DNA from 3 places in the Marinospirillum alkalitolerans genome. Region 3 is predicted to be linked to each of the others. Evidence: predicted binding sites of a transcription regulator. Region 3 holds the regulator's gene; each other region holds the start of a gene.

Region 1 (6,119 bases), 450 kb from region 3:
TTTGACGATAAAACACCGCCTGCTGGGTATCCAAGCCCAGCGCCAGCCAGGTGGCGGCAATTTCACGCCGTGAGGCTTCGACCCGCTCTGGCTCATGGCACTTAATCAGCGCATGAAAGTCTGCAAGGAAATAAAAAGACTCCATCTGCGTATTCTGGCTGGCCTGAATCGCTGGACGAATGGCACCAACATAGTTGCCAAGGTGCGGTGTGCCCGTCGTCGTAATTCCCGTCAGGACGCGCGTTTTTTTGCTCATTTTTCTCTCACTTATATCAGAGGCTTAATAGATGACTCATGGCCGAGCCGCGCTGCGATCTCACGCCGCAGCCTACTCAGGTTGAAAAGGCAAAGGGCGCTCTGGATGATGCACCAGACGCCCTGCTGGCTGGCGATACGGATCCATATCGAGGCCGAGACCTTGCTGCAGCAATTCTGTCAGGATCAACGCACTGAGCCCCCAGATACGATACTGCTGATAGGTATAGCTGGGGATATAAATCCTTTGGCCTGCAAGCTGAATCACATCGGTATGGGTGCGTGGATCATCCAGCAACCAACTCAGGGGCAGGCGAAACACACTCGCCAGCTCCTGACAGCAGGGCGTCAACACCAGCTGATCAGGCACCAAGCCGACATAGGGCGTGACCTTCATGCCATGCAAAGAAATCACATCACTGAGCCGCCCCAAAAGCTGGACGTCTTCTGGTGGCAGGTTGACTTCTTCCTGCGCCTCGCGCAAGGCAGTCTGCTCAAGACTCAGGTCTTGCGGATCACGCTTACCGCCAGGAAAGGCGACCTGCCCCGCATGCGTGCTCATATGCGCCGCGCGCTGCGTCAGAATAATCTCTGGTTCAGCCGCCTGGGTGATGGCTACCAACACCGCCGCCTCAGGGAGCTGAATCTTGAGCGGCTTGGCAGTAAAGCCCGCCAAACGCTCGGTCAGTTGTGTGATCAATCCCGTCTGATTAGACATCCCTCACCTGACTTGGCGGTGATGCAACAGAAGGCGCAGCATCTTGCGGCTGAGTGCTGGTCACCACCGGCAGCGCGGCATGATCCAGCTTCTGCTCAATGCGCTGCATCTGCTCTTGCATCAGTTGTAGGTTTTCACGCATCCAATGAATCTCTGCGGCCTCACCTTCTCCGGTTTCGAGTTCATACTGGGCGCTTTCTTTTTGCATCACATCCAGCACGATCCCGATCATCATATTTAAAAAGATAAACGCATTCAGAAAAATAAAGCTAATAAAATAAATCCAGCTGTAAGGATAGTGCTCCATAGTGGGGTAGAGCACCGCTGTTGCCCAGCTCTCAAAGGTTGCAACCTGAAAGAGCGTCAGCATGGCCAATGCGATATTGCCCCAGAGTTTTTCATCCACATCATGGAAGATAAAGCTGCCCACGGCACCATAGATATAGAAAATAATAAACATCAGTAGCGCGACATAGCCCATACGCGGCAAGGCTTTTAACAAGGCAGAAAGCAGGATGCGCAGCTCAGGAATCATCGAGATCAAGCGCAGCACACGAAACACGCGCAGTAGGCGCGCGAGCAGCACCATCTCGGTATAGTCCATCGGAATCAAGCTGGCCGTGACGACGATAAAGTCGAACACATTCCAACCCTTCTTAAAGAAGTCGATGATGTGCTTTTCTGCAGCGAGACGAATCAGGATTTCAACCAGAAAGAAAATCGTGACCGCCCAATCGAGCCACAGGATCACCTGCTCAAAGCGGTTGGATTCTTCATAGGTTTTGGCTCCGATCAACAGAGCAGAGACAACAATAATCAAAATCACGATTGACTCAAAAGCCTTATTGGCTCTGAGCTGTTCAAAGCGATCTTGGAATTCACGGAATGACAGGGACATACTTCCTCGCAGACGAACACAGGCAAAAGGCAGCCCAACATTATCCGCGAAGCCAGACAGGAAGCAAGCCTTGCTGGCTATCGTTTTGAAAGGAAATCAGCACCCAGCAAAAAGGCCCATCCTTGGGCCTTTATCAGTTCAATAAGAACTTGGGGTGAAGAAAAGTTTAAGGTAAAGACGGGATACGGATATCGGGCATCTCACCAGTGAGCGAGTGGAGGAAGGCCACCATATCATTCACTGTATTTTGATCGAACTCACGACCCAGCATTTCACGACCCATCACCTGTACGGCTTCTTCTAGTGTCTCGACACCACCATTATTGAAGTAGGGGTAAGTCAGCGCCACGTTACGCAAAGTGGGTGTTTTGAAGCGGAAACGATCACCTGGATCACCAGTCACGACAAAGCGACCTTCATCTGTTGAGCCTGGCACTTGAATCGCATGGAATTGGCTATCAGTTAAAGCGGGGCCGCTGTGACAAGCAGTACAACCATTGTCAGCAAAGGCCGCCATGCCGCGTTTCTGGGCATCGGTCAGCGCAGCCAAGTCACCACGCAGGTAGCGGTCAAAGGGTGAGTTAGGTGTATTCAGCGTACGCTGGAAGCTAGCCAAGGCATGGGCAACATTATCCGGCGTGATCTGATCGGCACCATTACCACCATAGGCGCGGGCAAACATCTCGCGATACTCGGTGAACTCGCGCAAGCGCTCTAAAGCCTGATCCAGCGGCATGTTCATTTCGATATCAGCTTCAATCGGGCCTAAAGCCTGCTCTTCCAGAGTGGCAGCGCGGCCGTCCCAAAACTGAGCGGTAAAGAAGCCTGAATTCAGTACTGTCGGCGTATTACGCTCGCCCACCTGACCATCATGGCCTGTCGCTCTAGGGATACGATCAGCCCAACCCAATGCGGGGTTATGGCAAGTCGCGCAGCTGATCACACCACTGGCAGAAATGCGTGGTTCAAAGAACAGCATCTGACCCAGCTCGATCTTGGCCGCCGTCAGGCTATTATCAGCAGGAATGGGGGCAATCGCTGGCAGGGGTTCAAAGCGATTAGCGTAACGGCTATGGTAGCCATCATCCGCCATGGTGAAAGATGAACCTAAGAGCATCGCACCGGCTAAACCTGCAACAGGTAAGGCCTTACTGAGGCTTTTGGTGATCTTCATGAGTGTCTCCTCATCAGTTATTATGACAGCTGATCTTGATTATAACCACAAGCTATCAGCCTATTAGTTTAAATTTATCAATGACTTAGCGACAAACTTAAACAACTGATGTCAGATTAGAGACTAATGTTACTCAGCTCAAGGAGCAGAGGCCGCAAAAGCTTGACCCCTGTCAAGCATTGCGCCGATCCTGTCTTTTCACCCCTTTTTGGCGCCGAGAATCATCATGAAAGGCTATCGTTACCCCAGTATTTCGCTCAATGAGGTCACTCCTGAGCCTCTTTATCGAGATCGCCGACGCTTTATGAAACAGGCCGCAGGCCTCGCTCTAGGCGCGACACTACTGCCTCCCAGTCTGCTTGCGGACACCGCGCCAGCTTGGCCGGCCGATTCGAGCTGGCGGACTGCCTTAGCCGATGCGCCAGCCAGCGACTTTTCCAGCAGAGAAACACTAACCGATGAACGCACCATCACCAGCTACAACAACTTTTTTGAGTTTGGCACCCGTAAACGCGATCCTTCTGATTGGGCGCATCAACTGAGTACCGATCCTTGGTCAGTGCGCGTGGAAGGTCTGGTAGAACAACCAGGCGTCTATGATCTGGATCAGCTGATCAAAAGCGCATGGTTAGAGGAGCGCATTTATCGCTTACGCTGCGTTGAAGCCTGGTCGATGGTCATTCCTTGGGTTGGCTTTCAGCTCAGCCACTTGATCAACCAGCTGAAACCCCTTTCAAGTGCACGCTATGTGGTGTTTGAAACCCTCTATGATCCAAGCCAGTTTCGTGGCCAGCGCCAACAGACGATTGATTGGCCCTATCGTGAAGGCTTGCGAATGGATGAGGCCATGCATCCTTTAACCTTGATGGCTGTTGGCCTGTATGGCAAAACACTGCCGAATCAAAATGGTGCTCCACTGCGTTTAGTTGTGCCGTGGAAGTATGGCTTTAAAAGCATCAAGTCGATTGTCACGCTGCGTTTTCAAGAAGAACAGCCTGTCTCCAGCTGGCAAGCTCTGGCACCAAATGAATATGGCTTTTATGCCAACGTCAATCCTGAAGTGAATCATCCACGCTGGTCTCAAGCGACCGAGCGACGCTTGGGTGAATCAGGTCGGCGGGCCACACTGATGTTCAATGGCTATGCAGAAGAGGTCGCGCACCTGTATCGCGGCCTTGATCTTCGGGTGCACTACTGATGCCGACTCGACTCCATTGGCTGCACACAGGCGGACGCTGGTCTTGGGTGGATCTGCTGCTGATCACGCCACTGGTTTATCTTGGCTGCGCCGCTTGGCAAGACGAGCTAGGTGTCTTTCCACTCGAAACCCTGTTGTTTTTTTCTGGCCATGCCGCCTTGATCCTGTTACTGATCACCCTCGGATGGGGCAGCCTGTATGGCCTCACCCGCTGGCCTGTTTTCCTGACTTCGCGCAAGCACTTGGGTCTGGCCGCCTTTGCCTGGACGAGTCTCCATCTGCTGCTTTGGTTGGAGTGGGAAACCGGCTGGAGCCTTGGCGTGATCGCGCAGCTTTCTATTGATCTGCTTTATATTCAACTCGGATGGCTGATCTGGCTGGGCCTAGCACTGCTAAGCGCCACTTCTTGGTCTTGGCTACGCCAGAGGTTGACGCCGCGCAGCTGGCAGGTAATTCACTGGCTGATCTATCCATTGATTGCGCTCAGCCTATGGCATTACGCCATCGTCATTCGCCTCGATTACACGCCGCTGCACCTTTATACACTCAGCTTGACGCTCCTGCTTGGTCTCCGCTTCTGGTTAAGCGGCCGCCCTCAGTCTGAGGCATTGGGCAGGTATAACCGCCAATCGACCAAAGCCAACACCTCAAACGCAGGCTCTTCATAGGGATGGGCCTGCTGGAGTGCATGGATCGCAGCACCAAGATGTTCAGCTGCACATAAGAGCTCAACCTTAAGTTCAGCCACCTGCTCTAACTGCCCCACGCTCCCCAAGTGGGGCTGCGCGCCAGCTAAAGGCCGAAACTGCCCTTGCCCAAGCGTCTCAAAGCAACACTGCTCATACTGACCTAAACGCCCTGCACCTGTTGCAAAAACAGCGGCTTTAACGCCTTCAGCCGCCTCGACCGGCACATAAAATACCAGCTTATACTGCTCACGCATGTTGATCTCCTTGATCGATGCTCAACCGCTTAGGCTGCTCTCACTGGCCCCACCAAAACACAGGCGCGCAGCTTCTCTTGGCCAAAGCAAGCCATACGTTCAAATTCTAAATGGGTAATCGGGACTTGTTGGGTATCCAGACAGCTCTTCTGATCTTCTTCATCAATTTCAGGATCATGAATATAAACAAACTGCGCATCCAAGGCCGTAACGACCACCCAGTGCGGACTTTTACTGCGGCTCATGCGCCAACTACTCATTAAGATCAATGGAATCCAGCCTGCCTCTAAGGCCTGCTGCATATCCTGCAAACTGATCGCAATCCGCTGCTCCTCAATGCCTTGCTCGGCCAGCTGTTCACTAAAGTCTTGATGGACCTTTTCGAGCACTTCTTTTTTCATTGGCGAGCGCACACCTTTAGTAAATAAAGGCCCCTCTTGATTGACCCAAAGCGAGACCGCGAAACCACGTCGCCAAGCGGCCAGCGCCAACCCCCGCGGACCGCAGCCACCATGCCCTGAGGTCATGAATATACTGGTCGCCTCACGCCACAGCTGCAACTCATGGCGTTGATCCAGCCGCGTCTCGGCTTGCTGCGCTCCCATCGCCATCAATAAAGCAGCCGGACCACAGGTAAAAGGCAGGGTCTGTTGATAGTAGGGGACATGGCGCTGCACACCCTCGGGTGCTTTACGCAAGCGTTTTTGCAAACGCCATGCGGGGCTATGATCCTCATAATAATCGGCATATTGCGCAAAGCGTCGATACCCCTGCTGCTGATAAAGCTTCAGTGCCACAAGATTATCCTGACGCACCTCCAGTCGCACCATCGCACAGCCTTCTGCCAAAGCCAGTGTCTCTGCACGCGCTAAGAGCAGCTGACCCAATCCCTGCCCTTGCCAGTCTGGTGCCACGGCCAGTGAGTAGAGACGC
Region 2 (6,119 bases), on a different contig from region 3:
GCCCGCATTCAATCTGATTGAGGCCACCTCAGACATGGGGGCCTTCGTCCTTTTTTCAGGAGTGCTAAAGCGCTTTGCCATTAAACTGAGCAAAATCGCTAACGACCTGCGCCTGCTGTCCAGTGGCCCTCGTGCAGGGTTTGGAGAGATTCAGCTCCCCCCCATGCAACCGGGTTCATCGATTATGCCGGGCAAGGTCAACCCCGTCATTCCAGAGGCAGTGAACCAAACGGCCTTTCAAGTCATCGCCAATGATCTTGCTGTCACCCTGGCCGCTGAGGCAGGACAACTACAGCTCAACGCCATGGAGCCACTGATTATTTATAACCTGCTGAACTCCATGCGTATGCTCGGTCAAGCCTGCTCGATGTTTGAACAACGCTGTATCAGTGGCATTCAAGCCAATCGAGAGCATTGTGCGCATTTAATGAATATCAGTATCGGCAGCATTACGGCGCTCGTGCCTTATATTGGATATAGCCATGCTTCACGCGTCGCCAAGGAGGCGCTGCATAGTGGTGCAACAGTGCGCGAACTGATTCTGCGCGATCAACTGCTGACCGCTGAGCAGTTTGATCAGCTCCTGCATCCAGATCAATTGATGTATCCGCATCGTGCACGCCAGCTTGAAGAACCAGCGGTGAGCCACGCCTCGGAATAGGTTGATTCATCTTCCTTGACCCGCATCATCGTCCTGCGATGACTTTCCTCTATGCTAACCAGCTTCTATTGATGCATAGCACAAGAGGCACATTATGGAGCTGGTCTGTCCTGCGGGGAGCCTGCCTGCACTGAAAGCGGCCGTCGATCAAGGGGCGAATGCGGTCTATCTTGGCTTTCGCAATGCCACCAACGCCCGCCAGTTTGCAGGCTTGAATTTCACCGAGAACAAGGCGGCTGAAGGCATCGCCTACGCACATGCCCGAGGCTGCCGTGTTTTCTGTGCGATCAACACCTACCCCCAGCCTGCGGGTTGGCCCATCTGGACCCAAGCGGTGGATCAGGCCGCTGAACTTGGCGTAGATGCACTGATTCTGGCCGATCTGGGCCTGCTCGATTACGCCACCCAGCGTCATCCACAGCTCACACGCCATCTGTCGGTCCAAGGCTCAGCCACCAGTGCTGCCGCCTTGACTTTTTATCAGCGCGAATTCGGCATAGCGCGCGCCGTGCTGCCCAGAGTCCTTTCTCTCGCGCAGGTCAAAGAGCTGGCCGCCAGCGCCCCTGTCGAACTCGAAGTTTTTGGCTTTGGCAGCCTGTGCATTATGGTGGAAGGGCGCTGCTACCTTTCTTCTTATCTCACCGATGAATCGCCCAACTCACGTGGAGCCTGCTCACCAGCTAAGGCAGTGCGCTGGGAAGAAACCCCTCAAGGGCTCGAATCACGACTCAATGGCGTACTGATAGATCGCTATGCCGCACAGGAAAAAGCAGGCTACCCCACGCTGTGTAAAGGTCGCTTTGCCGTCGAAGGGGAGATCTATCATGCGCTGGAAGAACCCACTAGCCTGAACACCCTCGATCTCATCCCCGAGTTACGCGCTGCAGGGATCAAGGCGATCAAGCTGGAGGGGCGTCAACGCAGCCCAGCCTATGTGAAACAGGTCACCCAGATCTGGCGTGCAGCGCTCGACCAGCAAGAAGGCTGTGCTCCGCTGGAAATCTGGCAAACACAGCTGGATCAACTCTCTGAAGGCAGCAGCACCACACTGGGTGCTTATCACCGACGGTGGAAATAACCATGCAGCAACTACGTCTGACTCTTGGCCCAGTGCTCTACTACTGGCCGCGCGCCGAACTACTGGATTTTTATCAACAGGTCGCCACTTGGCCGGTGGATGTGGTCTATCTGGGTGAAACCGTCTGTGCGCGACGTCGTGAAATGAAACTCGATGATTGGCTCGCCATCGCACAAGACCTGGCTCAGGCAGGCAAGCAGGTTGTTCTGGCGACTCAAACCTTGCTTGAATCAGCTGCCGATCAGCGCCAGCTGGTGCGCCTGATTGAAGCCGCTCAGGCCCATGCTGCGGTGAGCCTGGTTGAGGCTTCGGATATGAGTGCAGTGGAGATCTGCACTCAGCTTGAGCAGCCTTTTGTCGCCGGTCCTGCACTGAATCTCTACAACCCACAGAGCTTGGCGTTGCTGGCCCGATGCGGCCTGAAGCGCTGGGTCTTTCCGCTGGAGCTGAGTCGCACCTGTCTCGCCGAGATGCAGGCATGGATTCAACAGCACCACCCTGAGCTGGAAACCGAAGTCTGGGGCTATGGGCGTGCGCCTCTGGCCTGGTCGGCACGCTGCTTCAGTGCGCGCGCGCAGAATCTGCCCAAGGATCGTTGTCAGTTTGTCTGCCAGCAGCATCCGCAAGGGCTGCCTCTGTCTTCTCAGGAAGGAGCCGCCCTGTTTACACTGAATGGGATTCAAACCCTCTCCGCACAACCGCTTTCTTTACTCGATCAAGGAGCCAGCCTGGCGCAACTGCAAGTCACGCATCTGCGCCTCAGTCCCGAGAACACGGATATGAGCCAGCTACTGGAAAGAGCGGTAGCACTCAAAGATCCTCAGCAGCCGCCAGCCGATCCGCTCAAGCTGGTCGATCTGCACAGCTGCAATGGCTACTGGTATGGGCTTCCGGGCATGACCTATCAACCACCTGCGCCAAAATAGTCGCACAGCCATCAGGCGCGCACTGGAGCAACAGGCTGATCCAAGCGCGCCAAAAAAGCCAGCACGCGACCCTCCACGCCCTGCTCTAAAGACCACTCCAGACTATCCAGTAGGTTCTTGACACCCAGACCCAGCTCCGTATCCCCTTCGATCAACAGCTGGCGCTGAAAAAACAAGCTGTCTGGATCTTCCTGACGCAGCGCCAAACGGACAAAAGCTGGCCAGCGACCCCGAATCGTGGCTTCTGCGCCACCGGGCAGCAGCACAAATTGCTGATTCAGCACACCCAGGGTGATCCGAAGCGAGACATCTTCAAGATGCAAAGCCAAGGCTCGGCCTTCTAAAAAATCAAAGGCTTCTTCAGCCAGATCAGTCGCAAAAAGCTGGTTCAGCCGCTGTTCAATCAGCCGCTTTTTCAATCCCCAAGGTACACAGGCCTCCAGCCTCCCCAGCAGCCTGAGAGGGATGGCAGACCTTGCAAAGCCAGACGCTTGATGATGTTGCATGACCCTTTCCTTTATCACAGAGAAAGAAGCATCTTAGTGAAGCCCATCACGCCAAATACTGATCTCGGTCAAGGAGATTTATTCTCATCTATTTAATCTGGCCACTATATATTGTTGCTGCAAAAAACATAAACCACTATATATAGGCAAAACCCATGACTTCCCCGCACACCATTGATGTACGCCATGCCATCGAAGAGTATCTCAATAAGGCCGATTGGCGGATTCGCGCTAATGCCAATCAGGGCTACTCTCTTGGCGGCATGGTGCTCAATGTGGCGGGTAAGGTCACGGCCAACTACTGGCTGAATGAGGTCTATCCTGCTGAAGTGGGACGCGCCCACCGAGAGGGAGACTTTCATATCCATGATCTTGATATGCTCTCTGGTTACTGCGCTGGCTGGTCTTTGCGCCAGCTACTTTTTGAAGGTTTTAATGGTGTGCCCGGACGCGCTGAAAGCCGTCCACCCAAGCATCTTTCAAGCGCTTTAGGGCAGATGGTCAACTTCTTAGGGACCTTGCAAAATGAATGGGCCGGCGCTCAGGCATTCAGCTCCTTTGATACCTATTTGGCACCTTTTGTCCGTAAGGATCAGATGCAATATGCCGAGATTGAGCAGCAGATACAGGAATTTATCTATAACCTGAACGTTCCCTCACGCTGGGGCACACAAACGCCTTTTACCAACCTGACTTTTGACTGGGTCTGCCCTGAGGATCTGGCTGATCAGGTACCCGTTATCGGCGGTGAAGAGCAGCCTTTCACCTATGGCGAACTTCAGGCAGAGATGGATCTGATCAATCGCGCCTATCTTGAAGTGATGCGCCAAGGCGATAGCAAGGGCCGTGTTTTTACCTTCCCGATTCCCACTTATAACATCACGCCAGAATTTGACTGGGAGAGCCCGAACAGCGAGCTGCTGTTTGCGCTGACCGCCCGCTATGGCTTGCCCTATTTTCAGAACTTTTTGAACTCAGATCTGAAGCCCCATATGGTGCGTTCCATGTGCTGTCGCTTACAGCTGGATGTGCGTGAGCTCCTCAAGCGCGGCAATGGTTTGTTTGGCTCAGCAGAGCAAACAGGGTCCATCGGTGTGGTGACGATCAACTGTGCCCGCTTGGGTTATCGCTTTGCCGGAGATTGGAAGGGGTTGATCACAGAACTGGATCGACTTCTGGATCTGGCCCGCACCAGCCTTGAAATCAAGCGAGAACGCATCCAGCAGTGGATGGATTCCGGGCTCTATCCTTATAGTCAGCGCTATCTGGGCACCTTGCGTAATCACTTCTCAACCCTGGGTGTGAATGGCATCAACGAGATGCTACGCAATTTTAGTGCTGATCGCTTGCAGCTGGCCGACGCCGCTGGGCAAAAACTGGGTATTCAGCTACTCGATCATATTCGTACCAAAATGCAGCAGTTTCAGATGGAAACCGGACATCTCTATAATCTTGAAGCCACACCTGCCGAAGGCACCACCTATCGCTTTGCGCGCGAAGATCGCAAGCGCTTTGCCGACATACTGCAAGCAGGAACAGCGGAGCAGCCCTATTACACCAACTCCAGCCAGCTGCCTGTAGGCCTCACCGATGATCCTTTTGAAGCACTGCAGCTGCAAGACCCTTTGCAAACCCGCTATACCGGCGGCACCGTACTGCATCTTTATATGCGCGAGCGCCTGTCGAGTGCCGAGGCATGCAAGAAGCTGGTCAAAACAGCGCTCAGCCAGTTTCATCTGCCTTATTTAACCGTGACCCCAACTTTTTCAATCTGCCCAGTGCACGGCTATCTGGATGGAGAGCAGGCCTTCTGCCCCCATTGTGATCAAGCTCTGCTCGAACGCAAACGCCAGGCGCTGATGACAGCACCAGCCTGACACCCCCTCACTTAGTCCCCAACTTTCATTTTTTAGGAGTCCACCATGCCAAGCCAGTGCCATCCCCTGATTCAACTTGAAGACCACGAACGCCAACCCTGTGAAGTCTGGACACGCGTGATGGGCTATCACCGCCCTGTCAGCCAGTTTAATGCGGGTAAACAAGGCGAACATGCACAAAGGCGTCACTTTTGTGAATCCAGCCTCCAACCAGAAAAGCGCCGTTCCGCCTGATGTCGGCAGCACTGCGCGTCGGAGGGCTCACGCCGCTGACCAGTCTGGATTATCCAGATCATCTGGCTTGTGTGGTGTTCACACAAGGCTGTCCGTTGCGCTGTGGCTATTGTCACAACCCGCATCTGCTCGATCAGCAGGCGGCGGCTGAAGCACCCAGTTGGAATCAGGTGCTGGATTTTTTGCAGCGCCGCCAACAGTTGCTTGAGGCCGTCGTATTCAGCGGCGGCGAACCTACCCAGCAGGCCGCGCTCGTGGATGCCGTCGCACAGGTACGGGCTTTGGGGTTTCAAGTTGCGTTGCATACGGCGGGGCTCTACCCACAACGCCTGTCCATTCTTCTACCCCACCTCAGTTGGGTCGGATTGGATATCAAGGCCACGCCTGAGCGCTATCCAATCATCTGCGGCCGCCCCCGCGTCGCCGCGCAGGTGGTGAACAGCCTCGAACAGCTGCTGATCTGGGAGCGGCCTTTTGAAGTGCGCCTAACGCTGCATCCTAAGGACTACACCCTCGCACAGGTGGGTGATCTGCTGGATTGGTTGAGCCACTACCCTATTCCGCATCTGGTTTTACAAATCGCGCGCGGCGGCAGTTGCCTCAGGCCCGAGTATCAACAGATCACCACTCCCTTTTCTACTGCTGAGCTTAACCAGCTGATTCAGGACTCTGCCCATCACTGGCCTCGACTCAGCCTGCGTACTTAAATCCTGGCGTCCCTTGCCCTAGATGGCACACAACAGGCTACACTAGCGGCTTTCTGCTCAGCCTCTGTCTGCCGCCATGCCCAAACTCAAACTCAGCACTCGCTTAATTCTGGTCATTACACTCCTCGTC
Region 3 (6,119 bases):
GAGCGCAGGTATCGATTGCGATGGGAGATGCTACGGATCTGGCCAAAACCAGTGCGGATACACTGCTCCTTTCAAGCCGTCTTGAGCGGATTCCGCAAGCCATTCAAAAAGCACGCATGACGAGGATCACCATCGCGCAGAACCTGGCTATTTCACTGGGCTACAACCTGATGGCATTGCCAGCCGCTTCCATGGGTTTGATTCCACCTTGGATGGCGGCTTTAGGGATGACCGCCAGTTCGTTGGTGGTTGTTTTTAACGCCCTGCGCCTTCATGATCGAGCTAGTGAAGAGCGCTTGAGTGAACAACGCGCCCAAATTGAGCAGCAGGTGATTGCCGACTCGGCGCCAGAGGCGAAATCAGCATGAACATTCTTTTCCTACTTATCCCGCTGTCGATCGTTTTGCTGAGCTTGGCCATCTGGGCCTTCTTCTGGGCGGTTAAAAACGACCAGTTTGAAGACCTTGAAGGCCCAGCCTATTCCATTCTGTTTGATGACGACAAGCCTGAATCCAAGCCTAAGTCTAGCGAAGCTGAGCAGACCTCGGCTGAAGTGCCCGAAGCAGACCAGCAAGACGTTTCTGCGCCAAAATGATACAAGAACTCTTGGCGATGGGTGTGATGACCGCACTGATCGCTGGACTGCTTGGAGGTGGGCACTGTATTGGCATGTGTGGTGGCATTGTTAGTGCGTTGAGCTTTGCCTTACCACCAAGCCAACGCCATCCTGCGCGATTGCTGGGTTTACTACTGATGTACAACCTGGGTCGCATCTCAAGTTATGTCCTCGCTGGCGCACTGGTCGGTGGCTTGGGCCAACTGCTTGTGCAGTCCATTCAGCCTTTGGTACAGCTTCTAAGCTGGCTTGCAGTACTGATGCTGGTCTTGATGGCGGCGTATATCGGTCAGTGGTGGATGGGGCTGTTGAAGGTTGAAGCGCTGGGAAAAGGTTTATGGCGACGTCTAGAGCCGATCGGACGTCGGCTGATGCCAGTGACCCACCCTCTGCAAGCCTTGGGTATTGGCCTCGTTTGGGGCTGGTTGCCCTGTGGCTTGGTCTATTCCATGTTGATTTTGGCGCTCAGTAGCGGCAGTGCACTGCATGGCGCGATATTAATGCTCTTTTTTGGCCTTGGCACCTTGCCGACCCTGCTCTTGACCGGGGCGCTAGCGCAGCAGTTGATGACCTATCTGCGCCAAGGCTTCTGGCGTCAGTGCTCAGCACTGTTGTTACTGGTTTTTGCGCTACTGCAAGCCTGGCCTTTATTGGGATTGAACCGAATTTTTTAAATAGAGATACTGATCATGAAGAATGTTGATTTTGACCAGTTTGAATGGAATGCCGCCTTAATCGAGCGCTATAACCTCGCTGGTCCACGCTATACGTCTTATCCTACGGCACCTCAGTTTCATGCTGGTTTCGATGCCGAAGCCTATCGTCAGGCGCTGATCGACAGCAATGCCAGCCAGGCACCCTTGTCGCTTTATTTTCATATCCCCTTTTGCGCCAAGGTGTGCTTTTACTGTGGCTGCAATAAAATTGCGACGGGCGATACCTCGCGCTGCGGCCCTTATCTTGAGCGCCTGTATCAAGAAATGGATCAGATTGCCGCAGTGGTGGATACCTCGCGACCTGTGCATCAGCTGCACTGGGGCGGTGGCACGCCTACTTTTCTTTCACATCAGCAGATGCGAGAGCTGATGCAGCAGACTCGAGCCCGCTTCCAACTGCGTGATGATGACCAAGGCGACTACTCAATAGAGATCGATCCGCGCGAAATCCAGCCAGATACCCTGCCTTTATTGCGTGAGCTGGGCTTTAACCGCATGAGCTTTGGTTTACAGGATTTAAATCTGCAGGTGCAGCAGGCTGTGAACCGTGTCCAGCCGCGTGAGATGACTGAGGGGGCGTTGCAGCAAGCACGCGAGCTAGGCTTTCGCTCTTTAAATCTGGATTTGATCTACGGTTTGCCGCATCAAACCCCGGAGAGTTTTGCGCAGACCGTGGAAGAGGTGATCGACATGTCGCCAGATCGCCTCTCCGTTTTCAACTATGCGCACCTGCCTGAACGTTTTAAACCTCAGCGGCGGATTCGTGCCGAGGATCTGCCCAGTCCAGAGCATAAGCTGTTGATTCTGGAGCAAACCATTCGCCGCCTAGTCGAAGCTGGCTATGTCTATATCGGTATGGATCACTTCGCCAAGCCCACAGATAGCCTCGCGATTGCACAGCGAGAGGGGCGTTTACATCGCAATTTTCAGGGTTATACCACCCACTCAGATTGTGATTTGATCGCGATGGGCGCTTCCTCAATTAGCCAGGTGGGGCCGACCTATGCGCAGAACCATCATGATACTGAAGGCTATGAGGCACAGATCAGCCAAGGCCAGCTCGCGACTTTGCGTGGCCTGGTCTTGACGCAAGATGATATACTGCGCCGTGCAGTGATTAACCAATTAATCTGCCATTTTGCACTCGATACCCAGGCCTGGAGTCGCACTTGGGGCGTGGCATTTAACGATTATTTTGCCTCTGAGTTGGCTGCGCTGAAAACGCACGAGCAGGATGGCTTAATTGAGATTCGCCCTGAAGGATTAAGGGTGACGCCTGCTGGTCGTTTATTGATTCGCAGCCTGTGCATGGTCTTTGATGCTTATCTTGACCAGCCGAGTCTGGGCCGTGCTTTTTCACGAATTATCTGATCTGATTGCGAGAGATCAATCAGCGTGGTAAAAAGGATTGATCTCCAGCATGACATACATAAGAGGGAGACGACACCATGACGAGTCGCCAAATGAAAGGAAGTGGTCTGATATTCAGTAAGGAAACCCGCTGTATGACATGCAGCCTGAGTTCCCTGTGTTTGCCCCTCTCGTTGAACCTAGAGGATATCGATCAATTAGATCGCATTATTAAACGCCGCCAGCCACTAAAAAAGGGTGAGCATCTCTTCCGTCAGGGTGATCCCTTTGATTGTGTTTACGCGGTGCGCTCAGGCAGTCTCAAAAACTACATCATGACGAATGATGGTGAAGAACAGATCACCAACTTTCACCTGCCGAGCGAGCTGGTAGGGCTGGATGGGATCGACTGCGCCAGTTATCCCATCTCATCAAAAGCGCTTGAAACCACGACCGTTTGCGAGATCCCTTTTAGTCGTCTGCAAGAGTTGTCGCTCGAGTTGCCAGATTTGCGTCAGCAGCTGCTGAGCTGTATGAGTAAAGAAATACGCGATGATAAGCAGATGATGCTCTTGCTGTCTAAGAAAAACGCTGAAGAGCGGGTAGCCACCTTGCTCGCCAATCTCTCGAGCCGCTTTAAGCGCCGTGGCTACTCTCCTTATACCTTCCGCTTGCCTATGTCGCGTAATGAGATAGGGAACTATCTTGGCTTGGCTGTTGAAACAGTCAGCCGTGTGTTTACGCGCTTTCAGGCGATGCAGGTGATCGCAGTGAATGGCAAAGAAGTGCATATTACTGATCGCCCACAGTTGCTGGAAATGGCGGGCTTGGCCGATTGTGAAGCAGAGTCCAAGTTGGTCGCACACGGTTAACAGTGGGATGATGCTGGCGTCTGTAGAGCAAGGTGTGCGCGCTCTGCAAGCTGAGTGGAGTCAAGGAGGTAGGTATGCTCGATGATTTTGAACTCAAGCAAAAGGTCACCTTGTATCAGGATTTTCCTAAAAAGGGTTATCACATGCGTGATTTATCCGGCTTACTGGATGATCCTAAGGCCCTGCAACTGATCACTGATACCTTTGTGCATCGCTATTTGGATGCCCAGCTGACACGTATTGTGGCCCTGAAAGGACGAGGTACCATGTTTGCTGCGGTTTTGGCTTATCGCTTGAATCTGCCTTTAGTGGTGATTCGTGATCTAGGCGAAGAGCCGGGAGAGGTGCTCTATGAGCGGGCCCCTAGTGCAGCAGGCGAGCGAACCCTTGAAATGCGTGTCGGTGCTGTGCAGTCAGAGGATCAGGTGCTGCTGTTTGACGATATTCTGTCCAGCGGTGCCACGCTGCTGGCCGCCGCATCATTGATTCGCCGCCAGGGAGCACAGATTTATGAGGTGGCAACGCTGATTGATCTGCCCGATCAGGGAGGGAGTGAGCGCTTACAGGAGATAGACGTCTCGACCTATGCGCTGATGGCCTTTGCACAGGATCAGGCTTAGTCAGAGAGCGGGCTCAGGTGCCATGACCTGCGCCCGCTGATGTTTAGGCTGGGTGAGAGAGGGTATCAACCAGTTGAATCCTTTGTGCCAGCTGAGCCTTCTGCTTGGCTTCTAATCCAACAAAATCAAAGAGTTGACGATCGGCCAGCTGTGACGGCGCGACGTTTTGTAGCGCGTTAAAAATAGTCTCGCTGCGCCCAGGAAATTGCTTATCCCAATCCTGGAGCATCTCTTTAATGACCTGGCGCTGTAAGTTTTCCTGCGAGCCGCATAGGTTACAGGGGATGATTGGAAACGCCATCATCTGTGCAAAGGTGGCGATATCCTTCTCTTTACAGTAGGCCAGTGGGCGAATCACCACATTTTTGCCATCATCAGACAGCAGCTTGGGTGGCATGGCTTTTAAGCTGCCGCCAAAGAAGAGATTTAAAAACAGGGTTTCGAGCAGATCATCGCGATGATGCCCAAGCGCAATTTTCGTGGCCCCTATTTCTTCGGCAAAACCATAGAGGCTACCGCGTCTGAGTCGCGAACAAAGGCCGCAGGTGGTTTTGCCTTCAGGAATAATCTCTTTGACGATGCTATAGGTGTCTTTTTCAAGAATATGAAATGGCACCCCGATCTCAGTCAGATAAGCAGGAAGAATATGTTCAGGAAAGCCTGGTTGCTTTTGGTCGAGGTTGACGGCAACCAGCTCAAAGCGCACTGGAGCACTTTTCTGTAAACCCATTAATAGATGCAGCAAGGTAAAAGAGTCTTTGCCGCCAGAGAGGCAGACCATGACCTTATCGCCTTCCTGGATCATATTGAAGTCTGCAATCGCTTGTCCTGCCTGGCGGCGCAGGCGTTTTTGGAGCTTATTAAATTCTTTTTTGGCCTTGGGAAGGAGTTCTTGCATCTGCGGCACCTATTGCGATTGACTTCAAAGGCAGGCAAATTAACCAAAGCCACAGCAAATGTAAATGCCTGAAGCGTTTTCTATCGGCTTCAGCCCTGCTAACATCAGTAGAAGTCTTTTATTCCGTTCAGGCCTAGAGAAAAACATGACTGCTTTACAAGAAACCCGCATATTTGAGGACTTGATCGAAGTCTTACAGGAATTCCCCGAGGGCGTGAATGAGCATACCTTGCTAAAAAAGCTCGATGAAAAGGGCACGGTCGTTCTGGAGCCAGACACTTTTAGTAACACCAATAAGCTCTTTAAAACCCACTTTCTGCTCTATCATGCCCTTTATCAACTCAGGGATGATCTGTGGAAGCGGGCGAAAGGCCATCTGGAAATCACCGCGGTGCGGGTACAACTGCAAACCTATCAGCCAGGTCATGTGGCTTTGCAACAGCATGATCCAATGCGTGATTACTATCTGGATTTAGAACAACTTGAAAAAACCACGGAACAGGATTTAGAAACAGCACTCAAAAATTTCTGGAAAAAACTGCACGAAGAAACAGTCTTTACTGGCGGTGGTGTCAAAGCCAAGGCTTTGCAGGCATTGGGTTTAAAAGAAGGCGTATCGAGTAAGGAAATCAAACTCAGCTACCGTCGTCTTGCCATGCAGCACCATCCAGATCGCGGCGGTGATCCTGAAAAGTTGCAAAGTATTAATGAAGCGATGGAGGTGTTAAAGCCTCTACTCAGAAACGCTTAGCACAGAATAAAAAGGTGGAAAGATGGAAAAGAATCACGGGATGCGCCGTCTTGTGCGCTGGCCCCTTCTCGCATTGCTGTTATGCCTAGGGATTTCGCATAGCTGGGCGAATGACACGGCGGAGCCACGTTTTCATGCCTCAATCTTGCTCTACCACCATGTGAGCAGCAGCACGCCCCCTTCAACCAGCCTCAGTCCTCGTCAGTTTGCAGAGCATTTAGAAATGCTGGAGCGTGATGGCTTTGAGGTGTGGCCTTTGCCGCGCGTGATTCAGCATCTCCAGCGCCGCCGTCCGA

Evidence for each region. Region 3 encodes FNR, which switches genes on or off when oxygen is low (the NO sensors DNR and NnrR bind a similar motif). Its sites were predicted from a motif close to TTGATNTANATCAA; they were not measured.
Region 1: the regulator FNR is predicted to act here: its motif matches at 3,208-3,221, upstream of V6U78_RS00065 (cytochrome-c peroxidase).
Region 2: the regulator FNR is predicted to act here: its motif matches at 3,230-3,243, upstream of ubiT (ubiquinone anaerobic biosynthesis accessory factor UbiT).

Annotation. Positions count from the first base shown of each region.
Region 1 covers NZ_JBANFI010000001.1:8,411-14,529, reverse strand. Annotated here, with positions in the region: gene trpS (tryptophan--tRNA ligase) at 1-256, opposite strand, end outside; gene V6U78_RS00075 (CoA pyrophosphatase) at 329-973, opposite strand; gene V6U78_RS00070 (ion transporter) at 966-1,871, opposite strand; gene V6U78_RS00065 (cytochrome-c peroxidase) at 2,038-3,045, opposite strand; gene msrP (protein-methionine-sulfoxide reductase catalytic subunit MsrP) at 3,272-4,243, shown strand; gene V6U78_RS00055 (ferric reductase-like transmembrane domain-containing protein) at 4,243-4,911, shown strand; gene V6U78_RS00050 (NGG1p interacting factor NIF3) at 4,839-5,186, opposite strand; gene V6U78_RS00045 (GNAT family N-acetyltransferase/peptidase C39 family protein) at 5,216-6,119, opposite strand, start outside.
Region 2 covers NZ_JBANFI010000002.1:45,826-51,944, forward strand. Annotated here, with positions in the region: gene V6U78_RS03250 (aspartate ammonia-lyase) at 1-661, shown strand, start outside; gene ubiU (ubiquinone anaerobic biosynthesis protein UbiU) at 756-1,739, shown strand; gene V6U78_RS03260 (U32 family peptidase) at 1,742-2,665, shown strand; gene ubiT (ubiquinone anaerobic biosynthesis accessory factor UbiT) at 2,677-3,171, opposite strand; partial or broken gene V6U78_RS03270 (ribonucleoside triphosphate reductase) at 3,327-5,282, shown strand; gene V6U78_RS03275 (anaerobic ribonucleoside-triphosphate reductase activating protein) at 5,282-5,989, shown strand; gene V6U78_RS03280 (ATP-binding protein) at 6,066-6,119, shown strand, end outside.
Region 3 covers NZ_JBANFI010000001.1:456,439-462,557, forward strand. Annotated here, with positions in the region: gene V6U78_RS02045 (heavy metal translocating P-type ATPase) at 1-368, shown strand, start outside; gene ccoS (cbb3-type cytochrome oxidase assembly protein CcoS) at 365-595, shown strand; gene V6U78_RS02055 (sulfite exporter TauE/SafE family protein) at 592-1,290, shown strand; gene hemN (oxygen-independent coproporphyrinogen III oxidase) at 1,306-2,703, shown strand; gene fnr (fumarate/nitrate reduction transcriptional regulator Fnr) at 2,838-3,554, shown strand; gene V6U78_RS02070 (purine phosphoribosyltransferase family protein) at 3,629-4,174, shown strand; gene ttcA (tRNA 2-thiocytidine(32) synthetase TtcA) at 4,218-5,072, opposite strand; gene V6U78_RS02080 (DNA-J related domain-containing protein) at 5,218-5,823, shown strand; gene V6U78_RS02085 (polysaccharide deacetylase family protein) at 5,846-6,119, shown strand, end outside.